DNA from 3 places in the Janibacter zhangyanbonis genome. Region 2 is predicted to be linked to each of the others. Evidence: riboswitches for the same ligand, from Rfam matches in the RefSeq annotation. Region 2 holds a riboswitch; each other region holds the start of a gene.
The links. Region 2 has a riboswitch for S-adenosylmethionine ahead of ACQBJO_RS06300 (bifunctional o-acetylhomoserine/o-acetylserine sulfhydrylase). Riboswitches for the same ligand answer to the same signal wherever they lie in the genome.
Positions count from the first base shown of each region.

Region 1 (4,874 bases), 940 kb from region 2:
CGGGCGTCGCCCTCATGAGGATCGAGGTGATCATCGAGTTGACGAAGGACGACTTGCCGGAGCCGGTGGCGCCGGCGACGAGGATGTGCGGCATCTTCGCGAGGTTGGCGATGACGTAGCCGCCCTCGACGTCCTTGCCGACGCCCATGACCATCGGGTGCTCGTTGTTGCGGGCCACGTCGGAGCGCAGCACGTCGCCGAGGCAGACCATCTCCTTGTCGGCATTGGGGATCTCGATGCCGATGGCGGACTTGCCGGGGATGGGGCTGAGGATGCGCACGTCGGCGGAGGCGACGGCATAGGCGATGTTCTTCGACAGGGCCGTGACGCGCTCGACCTTGACGCCCGGGCCGAGCTCGACGACGTAGCGGGTGACGGTCGGGCCGCGGTGGAAGCCGGTGACCTGGGCGTCGATGCCGAACTCGTCGAGCACACCCGTGAGCGCCTCGACGACCTTGTCGTTGGCCGCCGAGCGCTCCTTGTGCGGCGCGCCGGGCTTGAGGTACTGGCTGTCGGGCAGCGTGTAGGTGACGTCGCCGGCGAGGGCCAGCTGCTCGACCCGCTGCGGCAGCTGGGTCGTCGGCGGGGGCTGCAGCTCGGTCTTGCCGCTCGCGATCGGCGCGACGGCAGGGTTCTTCGTCGGGCGCTTCTCGCCCGGGCGTGGGCCGCCGGCCTCGGCCTGCGGGGTCTCGGCCGTCTCCTCGGCCGCGACGGGTGCCGCCGGCTTCTTGCGGCGGCCCTTGCCGACCGGCTGGACGACGGCGGCCTGGTCGTAGGCGGTGTCGCCGTCGCGCTCGCCGGACTGCTCGTCCTCGGGGTCGATGGTGCGGCGGCGCCGGGCGCGGCTGACCGCCGCCTTGGGCGCGTCGTGGCGGGCGTCGACGTCGGCCGCGGTGACGTGGCTGGGCACCTCGCCGGTGAAGGCGGCGCGCACGTAGGCCAGTCGCTGCGGCACCTCGTGCAGCGGGGTGCCGGTGAGGAGCAGGAGGGCGAAGAGCCCGAGCAGGACGAGCAGGATCGTCGCCGGCCACTCGGTGACCGCCGTCGACAGCGGGTCGGAGGCGAGGAAGCCGACGATGCCGCCGGCGTCACGCATCGGTCCCGCGCCGTCCGGCGGCTGCGGGATGTCCTTGGCGATGTGGGTCAGGCCCGCCGCCGCGAAGAGCAGCATGACGGTGCCGAAGCCCAGCCTGGCGTCCGCGGCCGGCTCGCTCGCCGACCTCAGCAGGCGCACGCCGAGCAGGAGCAGGACGATCGGCAGCGCATAGGCGACCCGGCCGAAGGTGCCGGCCGCGACCGCGTGGACGATGTCGCCGAAGAGGCCGCTCAGGCCCCACCACTCGCGGACGGCGACGACGAGGGCCAGGGCGATCGCGAGGAAGCCCCAGCCGTCCCGACGGTGCTCCGGCTCGATCTGGCCGGCGCTCGTGCCGATCCGGCGCACGCCGGAGCCGGTCGCGTGAGCGACCCCCATCCAGGTGCGCTGCACCGCCGCGATGGGCAGCGGCAGACCGCCGCCGGAGGCGGGCTTGCGGGAGGAGGTCCTCCCCTTCGCGCTGCTCTTGGCGGGTGCCTTGCGACCCGACGGGCGGGTGGAGCCCTTGGGTCGGGAGCTGGCGCCCTTGCTGCGCGAGGTGGTCGACGGACGAGTGGCCATGATTCGCAGGGTAGGCGAAAGCCACCCCCGACACACGCGTCACACGCGCACCACGGGCCACGGATCGCAGCGGTTAGCCTCGCCCCGTGGACTCCCGGACCCTCCTCGTCGTGCTCCTCGCGGCCGCCTGCGGGGTGCTCGGGTGGCTCTGGCTGCGCACCGGTCGCTACCGCCGGCCGGACGAAGGGGGCCCCCTCCCCCGCCACCTCTGGGTCGCCGGAGTCGCTCCCTTCGTCGGGCTCGTCGTGGAGCGCGGGCTCGCCGACCGCCCCTGGCCGGTGCTGCTCGCGCCGCTCGCCCTGGCCCTCGCCGGCCTCGTCCTCGCCGCCGTCGACGCCGACGTCCACCGCCTGCCCAATGCGATCACCCTGCCGCTCGTGCCGGTCCAGGCCGTGCTGCTCACCGTCGCGTCGGCCGCGACCGGCGACTGGGGCGCCCTCGCCCGCGCGAGTCTGGCGGCGCTGCTCGTGGGCGGCGGGACGGTGCTGCTCGCCTTCGTCCTCTTCGGCAGGTCCATCGGCATGGGCGACGCCAAGCTCATGGTCTCCATCGCGCCGACGCTCGCCTGGCTGGGCTGGAGCACGCTCGCCGTGGGGGTCTGGCTCGGCTTCGTCATCGGCGGTCTCGTGGCCGCCGGGCTGCTCGTCACCCGCCGGGCGCAGCGCTCGACCCACCTCGCCTTCGGCCCCTATCTCGTCGCCGGGGCCGTGCTCGCCGTCGCCCTGGCCTGATGTCCACGGGGCGAGACGCGCCCCGTGGAGGGTCGACAGCAGGCGCGGTCGGTCGGTTATGGTCTGAGCCAAGGTCACGAGTACCAGCGACAAGCCCCGGCTAGCTGGTCGGCAACCCTCCTTCCGCGGTGGGGTGCTCCGGGTGACGACCTGGCCGGCGACAGACCGTCGCCCGGCAAGCGCGGACTCGCGGTCGACACCTCGGGTCCCAACGGACCAGGAGCACCGTCATGACCATCTCCGACCTGCACCGCACGACCACCGCCCTGCCCCAGCTCGTCTCCGCGGGCCTCGCCTACCGCGACGAGCACGGCGCGAGCATCGAGTACGCCCACCTCGACCACGGCGCGACCACCCCGGCCTTCGCCGCCGTGGTCGACGAGGTCGCCGCCGCGGCCGTCACCTACTCGTCCGTGCACCGCGGCGCGGGCTTCGCCTCCCGGGTCACGAGCTCGCGCTACGAGGCGGCCCGCGAGGCCGTCGCCGCCTTCGTCGGCGCCCGCGAGGACGACCACGTCGTCTTCACCCGCAACACCACCGACTCCTTCAACCTGCTGGCCCGGGCGCTGCCCGCTGGGACCAAGGTCTTCGTCTTCGCCTCGGAGCACCACGCGGCGCTGCTGCCGTGGGGCGACGTGCTGCGCCTGCCGGTGCCGCACAGCCACGACGAGGCGCTCGACCTGCTCGACCAGGCGCTGCGCAACCACCCGGCCGAGCACCGCCTCGTCGTGGCGACCGGCGCGTCCAACGTCACCGGCGAGCACTGGCCGATCGAGCGGATCGCCGCCCTGGCGCACGAGCACGACGCGCGCTTCGCGCTCGACGCGGCCCAGGTCGCGCCGCACCGCCGGGTCGACATCGACGCGACCGGGGTCGACTACGTCGCCTTCTCCGGGCACAAGGTCTACGCCCCCTTCGGCGCCGGCGTGCTCGTCGGGCGGGCCGACTGGCTCGACGAGGCGCAGCCCTACCTCGCCGGCGGCGGGGCCACCGCCCGCGTCGGCCTCGACGAGACCGAGTGGACCTGTGGCCCGGCGCGCCACGAGGCCGGCTCCCCCAATGTCCTGGGCGCCGTCGCCCTGGCCACCGCCTGCGAGCTCATCACCGAGCACGAGGCGGCGATCATCGACCACGAGCAGGCCCTGCGCATCCGCCTGCTCGCCGGCCTGCAGCAGATCCCCGGCGTGCGCGTGCACACCCTCTTCGGCGGCGTCGACGGCGCGCCGGTCGCGACGATCACCGTCGACGGCCACGACAGCAGCGAGGTCGCGCGCATCCTCGGCGACGACCACGGCATCGGGGTGCGCGACGGCAAGTTCTGCGCGCACCTGCTCGTCGACGACCTCCTCTCGGAGACCGAGCACGAGACCGCCGTCCGGATCAGCGCCGGCCTGGGCACGACGCCCGAGCACATCGACCGGCTCCTCGGCGCACTGCGCTCGCTCTGACCCTCCTCGGGTGGGGCGAAGGGGGGACCCGGCAGGCCCCCTTCGGCCCAACAAGAGAAACTGCCCCTTGGCAAGGGTTTGAAACCCTTGCCAAGGGGCAGTTTCTCGGGTGACCCGGAAATCGGGGGGCGTGTGAGGACCGGCAGGCCTCAGGCCTCGACGACGACGGGGATGATCATCGGGCGGCGGCGGATCTTGCCGCCGACCCAGCCGCCGACGGCGCGGCGCACGACCTGCTGCAGCTGGTGGGTGTCGGTCGTGCCCTTGCGAGCCGCCTCGTCGAGCGCGGCGATGATCTTGGGCTTGACCTGGGTGAAGATCTCGTCGTCCTCGGCGAAGCCGCGGGCGGTGATCTCCGGCCCGGCGACGACCTTGCCGGTCGAGGAGTCGACGACGACCATGACGGAGATGAAGCCCTCGTCGCGCAGGATGCGGCGGTCCTTGAGCAGCTCCTCGGTCGTCCCGCCGACGCTCGAGCCGTCGACGTAGACGTAGCCGCAGGGCACGGCGCCGGCGATCCGGGCACGGCCGTCGACGAGGTCGACGACGACCCCGTCCTCGGCGAGGACGACGTGGTCGGGGTCGACACCGGTCGCGATCGCCAGGTCGGCATTGGCCACGAGGTGGCGCCACTCGCCGTGGACCGGCATGACATTGCGCGGCTTGACGATGTTGTAGCAGTAGAGCAGCTCGCCGGCGCTGGCGTGACCCGAGACGTGCACCTTGGCATTGCCCTTGTGCACGACGTCGGCGCCCAGGCGCATGAGGCCGTTGATGACCCGGTAGACGGCATTCTCGTTGCCCGGGATCAGGCTCGAGGCGAGCAGGACGGTGTCGCCGTCACCGACGTCGATGCGGTGGTCGCGGTTGGCCATGCGCGAGAGGGCGGCCATCGGCTCCCCCTGGCTGCCCGTGCAGATGAGCACGACCTCGTCGTCGGGGAAGTTGTCGAGCTTCTTGACGTCGACGAGCACGCCGTCGGGCACGTGCAGGTAGCCCAGGTCGGCGGCGATGCCCATGTTGCGGACCATCGAGCGG
Region 1 covers NZ_CP191481.1:2,219,937-2,224,810, forward strand. Annotated here, with positions in the region: gene ACQBJO_RS10800 (DNA translocase FtsK) at 1-1,657, opposite strand, end outside; gene ACQBJO_RS10805 (prepilin peptidase) at 1,744-2,388, shown strand; SAM riboswitch class IV at 2,461-2,576, shown strand; gene ACQBJO_RS10810 (aminotransferase class V-fold PLP-dependent enzyme) at 2,619-3,836, shown strand; gene ACQBJO_RS10815 (ribonuclease J) at 3,986-4,874, opposite strand, start outside.
Region 1: it holds a riboswitch for S-adenosylmethionine, as region 2 does, so the genes downstream of both, ACQBJO_RS10810 (aminotransferase class V-fold PLP-dependent enzyme) here and ACQBJO_RS06300 (bifunctional o-acetylhomoserine/o-acetylserine sulfhydrylase) in region 2, are expected to answer to the same signal.

Region 2 (4,874 bases):
CGGACGGGAGACGAAGGGGGCGATCGGCCACGTCGGGTGGTCGGCCGGGTCGGCGGTGCGCCTCGTGCTCGCCGACAGCAGCGTGAGCGCGCGGGCGGCGATGTCCGCGAGGCCCTCGACGGGGACGACGGCATCGACGATGCCCTTGTCGACGAGGTTCTCGGCGACCTGCACCCCGTCGGGGAAGGGCACGCCGTTGACCGTCTCGTAGACGACCGGGCCGAGGAAGCCGATGAGCGCGTCGGGCTCGGCGATCGTCATGTGGCCCAGCGACCCCCACGAGGCGAAGACGCCGCCGGTCGTGGGATGACGCAGGTAGACGAGGTAGGGCAGACCGGCAGCCTTGTGCGCGACGACGGCCGCCGAGATGTCGACCATCGTCACGAAGGCCGGGGTGCCCTCCTGCATGCGCGTGCCCCCGCTCGCGGTGGCCGCGACGAGGGGCAGGCGCTCCGACGTCGCCCGGCGGATCGCCGCGACGATCCGTGCGGCCGCGGCCCGCCCGATGGAGCCACCGAGGAAGCGGAACTCGCCGACGATGAGTGCCACCTCGTGACCGCGGATGCTCGCCCGACCGGTGAGCACGGACTCGTCGGTCCCGGCCCGCTCGGCGGCCTTGTCGACCGCGGCGCGGTAGTCGGGGGAGAGGCCGCTGACGTCGATCGGCTCGTCCCACGAGACGAAGCTGTCGGCGTCGACGACGGAGGCGATGAGCTGCTGGGCACCGGGACGCGGGTCACTCATGGCAGTGATGGTCGCAGGCCGCGCGCTGGGTACCCTTGCCCGGTGCTTGTGCCCTTGACCACTGTCGTCATCGTCGCGGTCGGCGTGCTCGGACTGCAGTCCCTGGCCTACCTCGTCCTCGACCGCCTCGTCGACGACCTCATGCTGATCGTCACCGCGGTCCTCGAGCTCGCCCTGCTCGTGCTCGTCGTCGTCTCTGCGATCGCGATGGGCAAGGTGTCGGGCCAGGGCGAGGGTGCGACGATGCTCGCCTACGCCCTCACGCTGCCGATCCTGCCGCCGATCGTCGTCTTCATCGCGCTGAAGGAGAAGACCCGCTGGGCCATGGGCGTCGTCCTCGCCGGCGCCTTCACCGTCGGGGTCATGGCCTACCGCATCCTCCAGATCTGGCAGACCCATGGCCCGGCCTGAGGTGCGCACGGGCACCGGGCCCGGCCGGGTCGTCGTCGCGGTCTACGCCGTCCTCGCGCTCGCCGCGACCGGCCGCTCGGTCCTGCAGATCACCCAGTACTTCGACCGCGCGCCGCTGGCCTACGTGCTCTCGGCGCTCGCGGCCGTCATCTACGTCGTCGCGACCGTGGCCCTGGCGAAGGGGGGTCCCTCCGGCGCCCGGGTGGCGACCGGGGCGATCACCGTCGAGGCGGTCGGCGTGCTCGCGGTCGGCACCCTGTCCTTCGTGCGGCCGGAGCTCTTCCCGGACAAGACCGTCTGGTCCCACTACGGGTCCGGCTACGGCTACCTGCCCCTCGTCCTCCCCTTCGTCGGCCTGTGGTGGATCCACCGTGTGAGACGCGGCTGAAGTCTCGCGCCACCATCTCCTATCCTCGGGGCAGGTCTTGAGCGCCAGCGCGAAGCCCCGGCTCGCTGGCCGGCAACCCTCCTCCGCGGTGGGGTGCCCCGGGAGACGACCTGGTCCGCGACGACCGTCGCGGTCAAGCGCGCACAGCACAGGAGCACAGCCATGACCGACGCCTCCACGTGGAGCTTCGACACCCAGCAGATCCACGCCGGCCAGGCACCCGACCCGACGACGGGCTCGCGGGCGCTGCCGATCCACGCGACGACCTCCTACGCCTTCAAGGACACCGAGCACGCGGCGAACCTCTTCGCGCTCAAGGAGTTCGGCAACATCTACACGCGGATCATGAACCCCACCCAGGACGCGGTGGAGCAGAAGATCGCCGCGCTCGAGGGCGGTGTCGGCGCGCTACTCACCGCATCGGGGATGTCCGCGACGCATCTCGCCCTCGTCAACATCGCCGAGGCCGGTGACCACATCGTCGCCAGCGCCGCGCTCTACGGCGGCACGATCAACCTGCTGAAGTTCACCCTGCCGAAGTTCGGCATCGAGGTCAGCTTGGTCGAGGACCCGAGCGACCTCGAGCAGTGGCGGGCGGCCGTGCGGCCCAACACCAAGGCCTTCTTCGGCGAGACGATCGGCAACCCCAAGCCGGTCGTCCTCGACATCGCCGGCATCGCCGAGGTCGCCCACGAGGCGGGGGTCCCGCTCGTCGTCGACAACACGATCGCCACGCCCTACGTCCTGCGGCCCATCGAGCACGGCGCCGACGTCGTCGTGCACTCGGCGACGAAGTACCTCGGTGGCCACGGCACCGCGATCGCCGGCGTCATCGTCGACTCCGGCAACTTCGACTACGCCGCCGACGCGGAGAAGTTTCCCAACTACAACCAGCCCGACCCGAGCTACCACGGGCTGCGCTTCGGGCCCGACCTCGGTGTCAACGGCGCCCTGGGGGCCAACCTCTCCTTCATCCTCAAGGCGCGCGTGCAGCTGCTGCGCGACATCGGTCCGGCGATCTCGCCCTTCAACGCCTTCCTCATCGGGCAGGGCATCGAGACGCTCAGCCTGCGCATCGAGCGCCACCTCGACAACACCCGCAAGGTCGTCGACTTCCTCTCCGGCCACGGCCAGGTCGAGTCGGTGAACTGGGCCTCCCTCGAGGGCTCCGCGAGCTTCGAGCAGGCGCAGCGCTACACGCCGAAGGGGGCCGGTGCCGTCATCTCCTTCGAGATCGCCGGCGGCTTCGAGGCGGGCAAGAAGTTCGTCGAGGGGCTCACGCTGCACAGCCACCTCGCCAACATCGGTGACGTGCGCTCCCTCGTGATCCACCCCGCGTCGACGACCCACTCGCAGGGTCCGGAGGAGGACCGGCTCGCCGCCGGCGTCACCCCCGGCCTCGTGCGCCTGGCGGTCGGCCTCGAGGGCATCGACGACATCATCGCCGACCTCGAGGAGGGCTTCGCCGCGGCGAAGTGATCGAGCTCGTCCGAGGGGCCTGTGGATAATTCCACGGGCCCTTCGGCGTTCTTTCCTAGCGTGGGGGCATGGACGGACAGCAGCGCATCTCCATCGACAGCGAGGGCATCGACGGGCTCGGCCGACAGCTGAAGGCCATCGCCGACTTCCTGGAGGAGAAGGCGGCGAAGGCGAACAACGAGGCGGTCGAGACCTTCGGCTTCCCGAGCTGGTACGGCACCGATGCGTACGAGGGCGCGATCGGCGACTTCGAGCGGGAGCGGATCCGGGTGGGCAAGCAGCTGCGCGAGCTCGGCCGCCTCGCCAAGGATGCCGGGGGTTGGTACGTGAAGACCGAGGACCTCCTCGACCGGCGGCACCAGGGAGTCCTCTGATGGCGTTGGACGAGACAGGGACGATCGAGGAGGGCGACCCGGAGATGATCCGGGCGGAGGCGGACGAGCTGAAGACGGTCGCCGCCAACATCCACACCGTCGCCGAGATGCTCCGCATGGTCTCGACGAAGGGAGTCTGGGAGTCGTGCTCCGGCACTCTCTTCGAGCAGGAGGTCGGGACGACCCCGCAGGACCTCGTCGCGATCGCCAACCGGCTCAGCGACACCGAGCAGATCATCCGGCCCTATGCCGACCGGCTCGAGAAGAGCCAGGCCGAGCTCGCGCGACTGCGCGCTCGTTACGACGCCAACGACAGGACCAGCGAGGACCGGCGGGCGAGGCTCGAGACGATGACCCCGGAGGACCCCGAGTACGCGACGGTCGACCGGGAGTACCGCGCGGCGAGCAACTCGCGGGAGATGAACAAGCGAGGGTACCGGCGGGTGGCCGACGCCGCAGTGGCCGACGAGCGGGCGACGGCCGGGCGGCTGGGCTCGGTCGGAACAGCCTTGTCCGACCCCCGGACCTACAACAGCTTCGAGATGGCCAGCCGGACGGGGACGAGCAGCCTCTTCAACAACCCGGTCGTCGACGTCACCCCGTGGGGCAAGCCGGCGGCGATCATGACCGCAGGCGATCCCATCGGCAAGCTCGGCCGCCGCGCGGTCTACGGCGAGGGGAGCTACAAGGACGTCGGCGCGACGACCGTCCTCACTGCCGTCGACATCGTCATCCCCGGGAGCAAGCGGGCCGATGCCAAGAATGCCACCAGGCTCAGTCACCGTGCCGACGAGCTCAAGAACATCAGGGCGGCGGACACGTCCACCAACCCCATCGCCCATCGACGGATCGCGGCGAACGCCAAGAGCTGGACCCAGCACAAGGTCGCGACGAACACGGTGAAGCTCAAGCACCGGGCCACTGACAAGCTGGCCGAGGCGAGTGGCGCCCGCCTGGTCGACGACATGGTGACCGACTGGGCGGCGGTCGCTGGGTCGGGTCGTGTGCGCAAGGGCGGCTACGTCGTCAAGTACTCCGTGCGGACCACCAGCAAGGTGACGTCCCAAGCCAGCTCGGTGACGTCGACTGCGGGCCGGATCGAGCAGGCAACGGAGTCCCCGGCAGACCGCCGAGCCCGCCGGGAGAAGGAGGAGGCGGCGCAGCGTCGGCAGCTCGCGGAGCAGCAGCGTCGGGACGAGCGGGTTCACGACCTGTCGGCCGGCCCGCTGCACGAACCCGCGGTCACGCTCGTTCGCTAAAGCCGTTGCCGCGTCGAGGGGTGGGTGCCACGGTTGCTGCATGACGAGCGACATCGAGATCACCCGGATCGACCCCGCCGACGAGAGTCAGGTCGAGGGGTTGCTCGAGCTCGACAAGTTCGTGTGGGCCGACGCGGGCCGCCGACCGCGCGAGGCGCAGCTGCGCGACACCCCGAGCCGGGCCGGCTTCGTCGCCACCCGTGGGGGAGAGCCCGCCGG
Region 2 covers NZ_CP191481.1:1,278,730-1,283,603, forward strand. Annotated here, with positions in the region: gene ACQBJO_RS06285 (carboxyl transferase domain-containing protein) at 1-744, opposite strand, end outside; gene ACQBJO_RS06290 (hypothetical protein) at 799-1,155, shown strand; gene ACQBJO_RS06295 (hypothetical protein) at 1,142-1,543, shown strand; SAM riboswitch class IV at 1,577-1,689, shown strand; gene ACQBJO_RS06300 (bifunctional o-acetylhomoserine/o-acetylserine sulfhydrylase) at 1,706-3,022, shown strand; gene ACQBJO_RS06305 (hypothetical protein) at 3,091-3,396, shown strand; gene ACQBJO_RS06310 (hypothetical protein) at 3,396-4,655, shown strand; gene ACQBJO_RS06315 (GNAT family N-acetyltransferase) at 4,696-4,874, shown strand, end outside.

Region 3 (4,874 bases), 200 kb from region 2:
CGACCACGCGCACCTCGACTTCGTCAGCCGGATCCGCAACCCCATCGGGATGAAGGTCTCCGACAAGGCCGACCCGGACGAGCTGCTGCGCATCATCGACCTGCTCGACCCGCACCGCGAGCCCGGCCGCCTGACCTTCATCACCCGGATGGGGGCGGGCAAGATCCGCGAGGCGATGCCGCGCATCGTCGAGCGGGTGCGTGACTCCGGCGCGATGGTCACCTGGATCTGCGACCCGATGCACGGCAACACCTTCGAGTCGGCGTCGGGCTTCAAGACGCGCGACTTCGAGGACGTCGTCGACGAGGTGCGCGGCTTCTTCGAGGTGCACCGCGCGCTCGGCACCGTCCCCGGCGGCCTGCACGTCGAGCTCACCGGCAACGACGTCACCGAGTGCCTCGGCGGCGCCGAGCGCATCCTCGACGAGGACCTCAACAAGCGCTACGAGAGCGTCTGCGACCCGCGGCTGAACCACCAGCAGAGCCTGGAGCTGGCCTTCCTCACCGCGGAGATGCTCAGCGAGGGCTGAGCCCTCTCGTTCGTCCTGCCGAAGACAGGGCCGCCCGCCGAAGGTGGGGTCGACGCTGGGGAAAAGTCCGGACCGCCTGGTCTGCCTCTCACGAGGCGCAGGCAGTCCGGACTTTTCCTTGATTCGCGTCGACCCCACCCTTCGTCGTGCTGGCGGCGGCGCCCCCCTTCGTCGTGCTGATGGTTGTGTGTTGAACCGGGAGTTCAGCGAGCCGGCGGCGCTCACCGGGCGCTTCCGGCACCCGGCGCTACCGGTTGACCACACAACCCAACCCGGGCGGGCTCTCCCCTTCGTCGTGGGCGGTCTCGTTGCGGGGCAAGGGGATTGGTGTCCCGGATGGCGAGACGCCCATCTCCTTCTCTTGCAGTAGGAGATAGTTCTGCGTAGGTTCGTCATCAGGTCACGAGATCCAGCGTCAAGCCCCGGCTTGCTGGGCGGCAACCCTCCACTCGCGGTGGGGTGCTCCGGGTGAGGACCTGGCTCCTGCCGTCGCGGCCGGAGCAAGCGCGAGGCACTCACCGGCCTCATGACAGGACGGACTCCCCATGAGCACCACCGCCCCGACCGCGCCGCGGTCGCTGCGTCCGGCGCTGCGGCGCCACGTCGACCTCCTGCGGGTCAACAGCGCCCTCTGTCGCTGACCTGAATCCGCATTGCCCAACGGCAATGCGCACCCCTGGCCGACCTCAGGGCTCTCACGCACCCTCCCACTCCCACCGCGGTGACGACCTCCCTTCGTCAGCCGTCGATCCGTCGTACCCACCTGCCCATCGAAAGGCACCCCCATGGCTGTCATCGCCACGATCTCCAGCTCACCCTCGACCACCTCCCGCACCGAAGCCGTGCTCGGCGACCTCGCCCACCGGGTCCAGCGCGCCGGGCACGTCGTGCACCCGATCGTCCTGCGGGACCTGCCCGCAGAGCCGCTGCTGCGGGCCGACGCCGAGCACGACGACATCGCCCGGGCCGCCTGCGCCCTGCAGCGGGCCGACGCCGTGATCGTCTCGACCCCGGTCTACAAGGCGGCCTACAGCGGACTGCTCAAGGCCTTCCTCGACCTCCTGCCGCAGACCGGGCTCAAGGACAAGGTGGTCCTGCCGATCGCCACCGGCGGCAGTCCCGCGCACGTCCTGGCGGTGGACTACGCCCTGCGGCCGGTCCTGGCGAGCCTGGCGCCGAGTGCGATCACGCCGGGGTGGTTCGTCCTGGCCTCCGAGGTCACCCGGTACGACGACGGCGAGGTGAGCATCGCCGACTCCGCGGCGGGTCCGCTCGCCGAGGTCACCCGCGTCTTCCTCGATGCCGTCGCCGGCCGCTCGCTCGTCGCGGCCGCTGATGCGGCGCACCGCGGTGAGCTCTTCGCGCACTCGGTGGCGGTGGCCTGATGAGCGCGCTCACCTCCCGCCGCACCGTCCTGCTCGGCCTCGCCGGTATCGCCACGACCTCCACCCTCGCCGGCTGCGCCCTGCCGTCGAGCGATGCCGCCGGCACCGCGCCCGGGGGCAAGGTCACCTTCCGCTACCAGGGCAGCGCCAACAACGTCACCTTCCCCGAGCTCGCCGACGACCTCGGCTACTTCAGCAAGGTCACCCTCGAGTACGTCGGCGCCACGGTGAGCGGTCCGCAGGACATCCAGTCCGTCGCGACCGGCCAGACCGACGTGGGTGGCGCCTTCTCCGGGGCCGTCGTCAAGCTCGCCGGGGCCGGCTCGCCGATCACCGCGGTCATCAACTACTACGGCTCGGACGAGACCTCCTACCAGGGCCTCTACGTGCGCAAGGACAGCAGGATCCGTGGGCCGAAGGACCTCGTCGGCGCGAAGATCGCCGTCAACACCCTGGGTGCCCACGCCGAGGCCTTCGTCGAGACCTGGCTGACGAAGGCGGGGCTGAGCGCCGCCGAGATCGAGCAGGTGCAGCTCGTCGTCCTGCCGCCCAACGACACCGAGGAGGCGATCCGCCGAAAGCAGGTCGATGTCGGCGCCCTGGGCGGGATCCTGCAGGACCGGGCCAAGGCCCAGGACGACATCCGCGAGCTGATCCGCGACGTCGACGTCCTCGGACGCGAGCTCAACGGCGGTCAGTACGTCCTGCGCGACGACTTCATCGCCGAGCACCCGGACGCGGTCCGCGACTTCACGACGGGTGTCTCCAAGGCCATCGAGTGGGCCCGCCGGACACCGCGCGCGCAGGTCATCGCCCGCTTCGAGCGGATCATCGAGGGCCGCGACCGCAACGAGACGACGGACAACGTCCGCTTCTGGAAGAGCACCGGCGTCCCGGCGAAGGGGGGAGTCGTCACCGACCGTGATTTCACCCAGTGGGCCGCCTGGCTCGAGAGCACCGGGATCGTCGACCGGGCCGACCTCGACCCCTCGAGCCTCTACACCAACGAGTACAACGACCTCGCGAAGGGGGAGCAGAAATGACCTCGAGCATCGAGCTGCGCCACGTCACCAAGGAGTTCGTCGTCCGCCCGACGAAGGACCAGCCCCGCGCGAGCGTGCTGCGGGCCCTGGAGGACATCAGCCTCACCGTCCCGGCGGGGGAGTTCCTCACCCTCGTCGGCCCGAGCGGGTCGGGCAAGACGACCCTGCTCGACCTCCTCGGCGGGCTGAGCACCCCGACGAGCGGCCAGGTCCTCGTCGACGGCGAGGCCGTCACCGGACCCGGTCTAAACCGCGGGATCGTCTTCCAGCAGTACGCCCTCTTCCCCTGGCGCACGGCGCTGGCCAATGTCGCCTTCGGCCTCGAGCAGCTGCCGCTCAGCCGCCGGGAGCGCACCGAGCGAGCCCGTCACTACCTGGCGCTCGTCGGCCTCGAGGGCTTCGAGGAGCGGCTGCCGCACGAGCTCTCGGGCGGCATGAAGCAGCGGGTGGCGATCGCCCGCAGCCTCGCCTACGAGCCGGGGATCCTCCTCATGGACGAGCCCTTCGCCGCGCTCGACGCCCAGACCCGCGAGCAGCTCCAGGACGAGCTGCTGCGCATCTGGCGCACGACCGGGACGACGGCCGTCTTCATCACCCACGGCATCGAGGAGGCGGTCTACCTCGGCCAGCGCGTCGCGGTCCTCTCCTCGCGGCCCGGACGCCTCAAGGCGGTCGTCGACGTCGACCTCGGCGACCGCGAGGGCGCGACGGACCTGCGCTCCGACCCCGACTTCGTCTCCTACCGGCACCAGGTCTGGAGCCTGCTGCACGACGAGGTCGAGCGCGCCCGCCGCGCCGGCCACTCCAAGATCCAGCCCGACGGCACCGAGAAGGCGGCCTGAATGAGCACCGCGACCCTGTCCCAGCCCACCACGGCACCGGCGGAGGTGTGGGTGTGTGGCACCGGGCGGCCACCTGACGGCGTCAGACGACGAGGATCGTGACCGTCGAGCCCTTGGGGGCGGTGCCGCCGCTCGGGCGCGAGGCGCGCACCTCGTCGAGCGGCCCGCCGAGGAAGGTCTGGACCGAGACCTTGAAGCCCGCCGCCTGCAGCTTGCTCGTCGCCGCAGAGCGGCTCAGGCCCTCGACCGACGGGACGGCGACCATCTCCGGGCCCTTGGAGACGGTGATCGTCACCGTCTCACCGGGAAGGAGGGTGCCGCTGCTGGGGGACTGGCTGATGACCGAACCCTTGGGCACGGTCGTCGAGTAGGCGTCGTCGGCGCGGGTGGCCTCGAGCCCGGCCTTCTCGATCGCGGTCGTCGCGGCCTCGGCGCCCTGCCCCGTCACCGTCGGCACGGCCACCGGCTCGGGGCCCTTGGAGACGACGAGGGAGACCTTGGCGTCGCGCTTGACCTCGGTGCCGGCGGCCGGCGAGGTCGAGACGACCTCGCCGGCCGGCACCTCGTCGTCGTAGGCCTCGGTCGTCGTGCCGAGCGCCAGGTGGCGGGAGCCGAGCGAGGTCCTGGCCTGCGCTGCGGTGCGGCCCGCCAGGTCGGGGACCTCGTAGCGCTCGGGACCCTTGGACACGACGACGGTGACGTCGGACCCCTTCGACAGCTCGGTGCCGACCGGCGGGTTGGACGTGATGACCTCGCCCTTGGGCACCTGCTCGTCGAAGGCCGTGGACTCGACGTAGGACAGGTCGCCGTCCTGCGTGACGCTGGCCTCGGCGTCGGCGCGGGAGAGGCCGGTGACGTCGGGGACGAGGACCGTGCTGCCGGGCCCCTCCTGCGTCCACCACCAGCCGCCGCCGACGGCGAGCGCGGCGACGAGCAGGAGTGCGGCAAGGGCTGCCGGCCACCGCTTCCGGGTCGAAGGGAGGTCCGCTGCGGTCGTCGAGGCACCGCCTCCGGCAGCACCACCGCCGTCGCCGGTCCGGATCGCCTGGGTCCGCTCGGGGCGCGGGTGCGCGAC
Region 3 covers NZ_CP191481.1:1,483,507-1,488,380, forward strand. Annotated here, with positions in the region: gene ACQBJO_RS07245 (class II 3-deoxy-7-phosphoheptulonate synthase) at 1-529, shown strand, start outside; SAM riboswitch class IV at 928-1,042, shown strand; gene ssuE (NADPH-dependent FMN reductase) at 1,315-1,914, shown strand; gene ACQBJO_RS07255 (ABC transporter substrate-binding protein) at 1,914-2,957, shown strand; gene ACQBJO_RS07260 (ABC transporter ATP-binding protein) at 2,954-3,799, shown strand; gene pknB (Stk1 family PASTA domain-containing Ser/Thr kinase) at 3,882-4,874, opposite strand, start outside.
Region 3: it holds a riboswitch for S-adenosylmethionine, as region 2 does, so the genes downstream of both, ssuE (NADPH-dependent FMN reductase) here and ACQBJO_RS06300 (bifunctional o-acetylhomoserine/o-acetylserine sulfhydrylase) in region 2, are expected to answer to the same signal.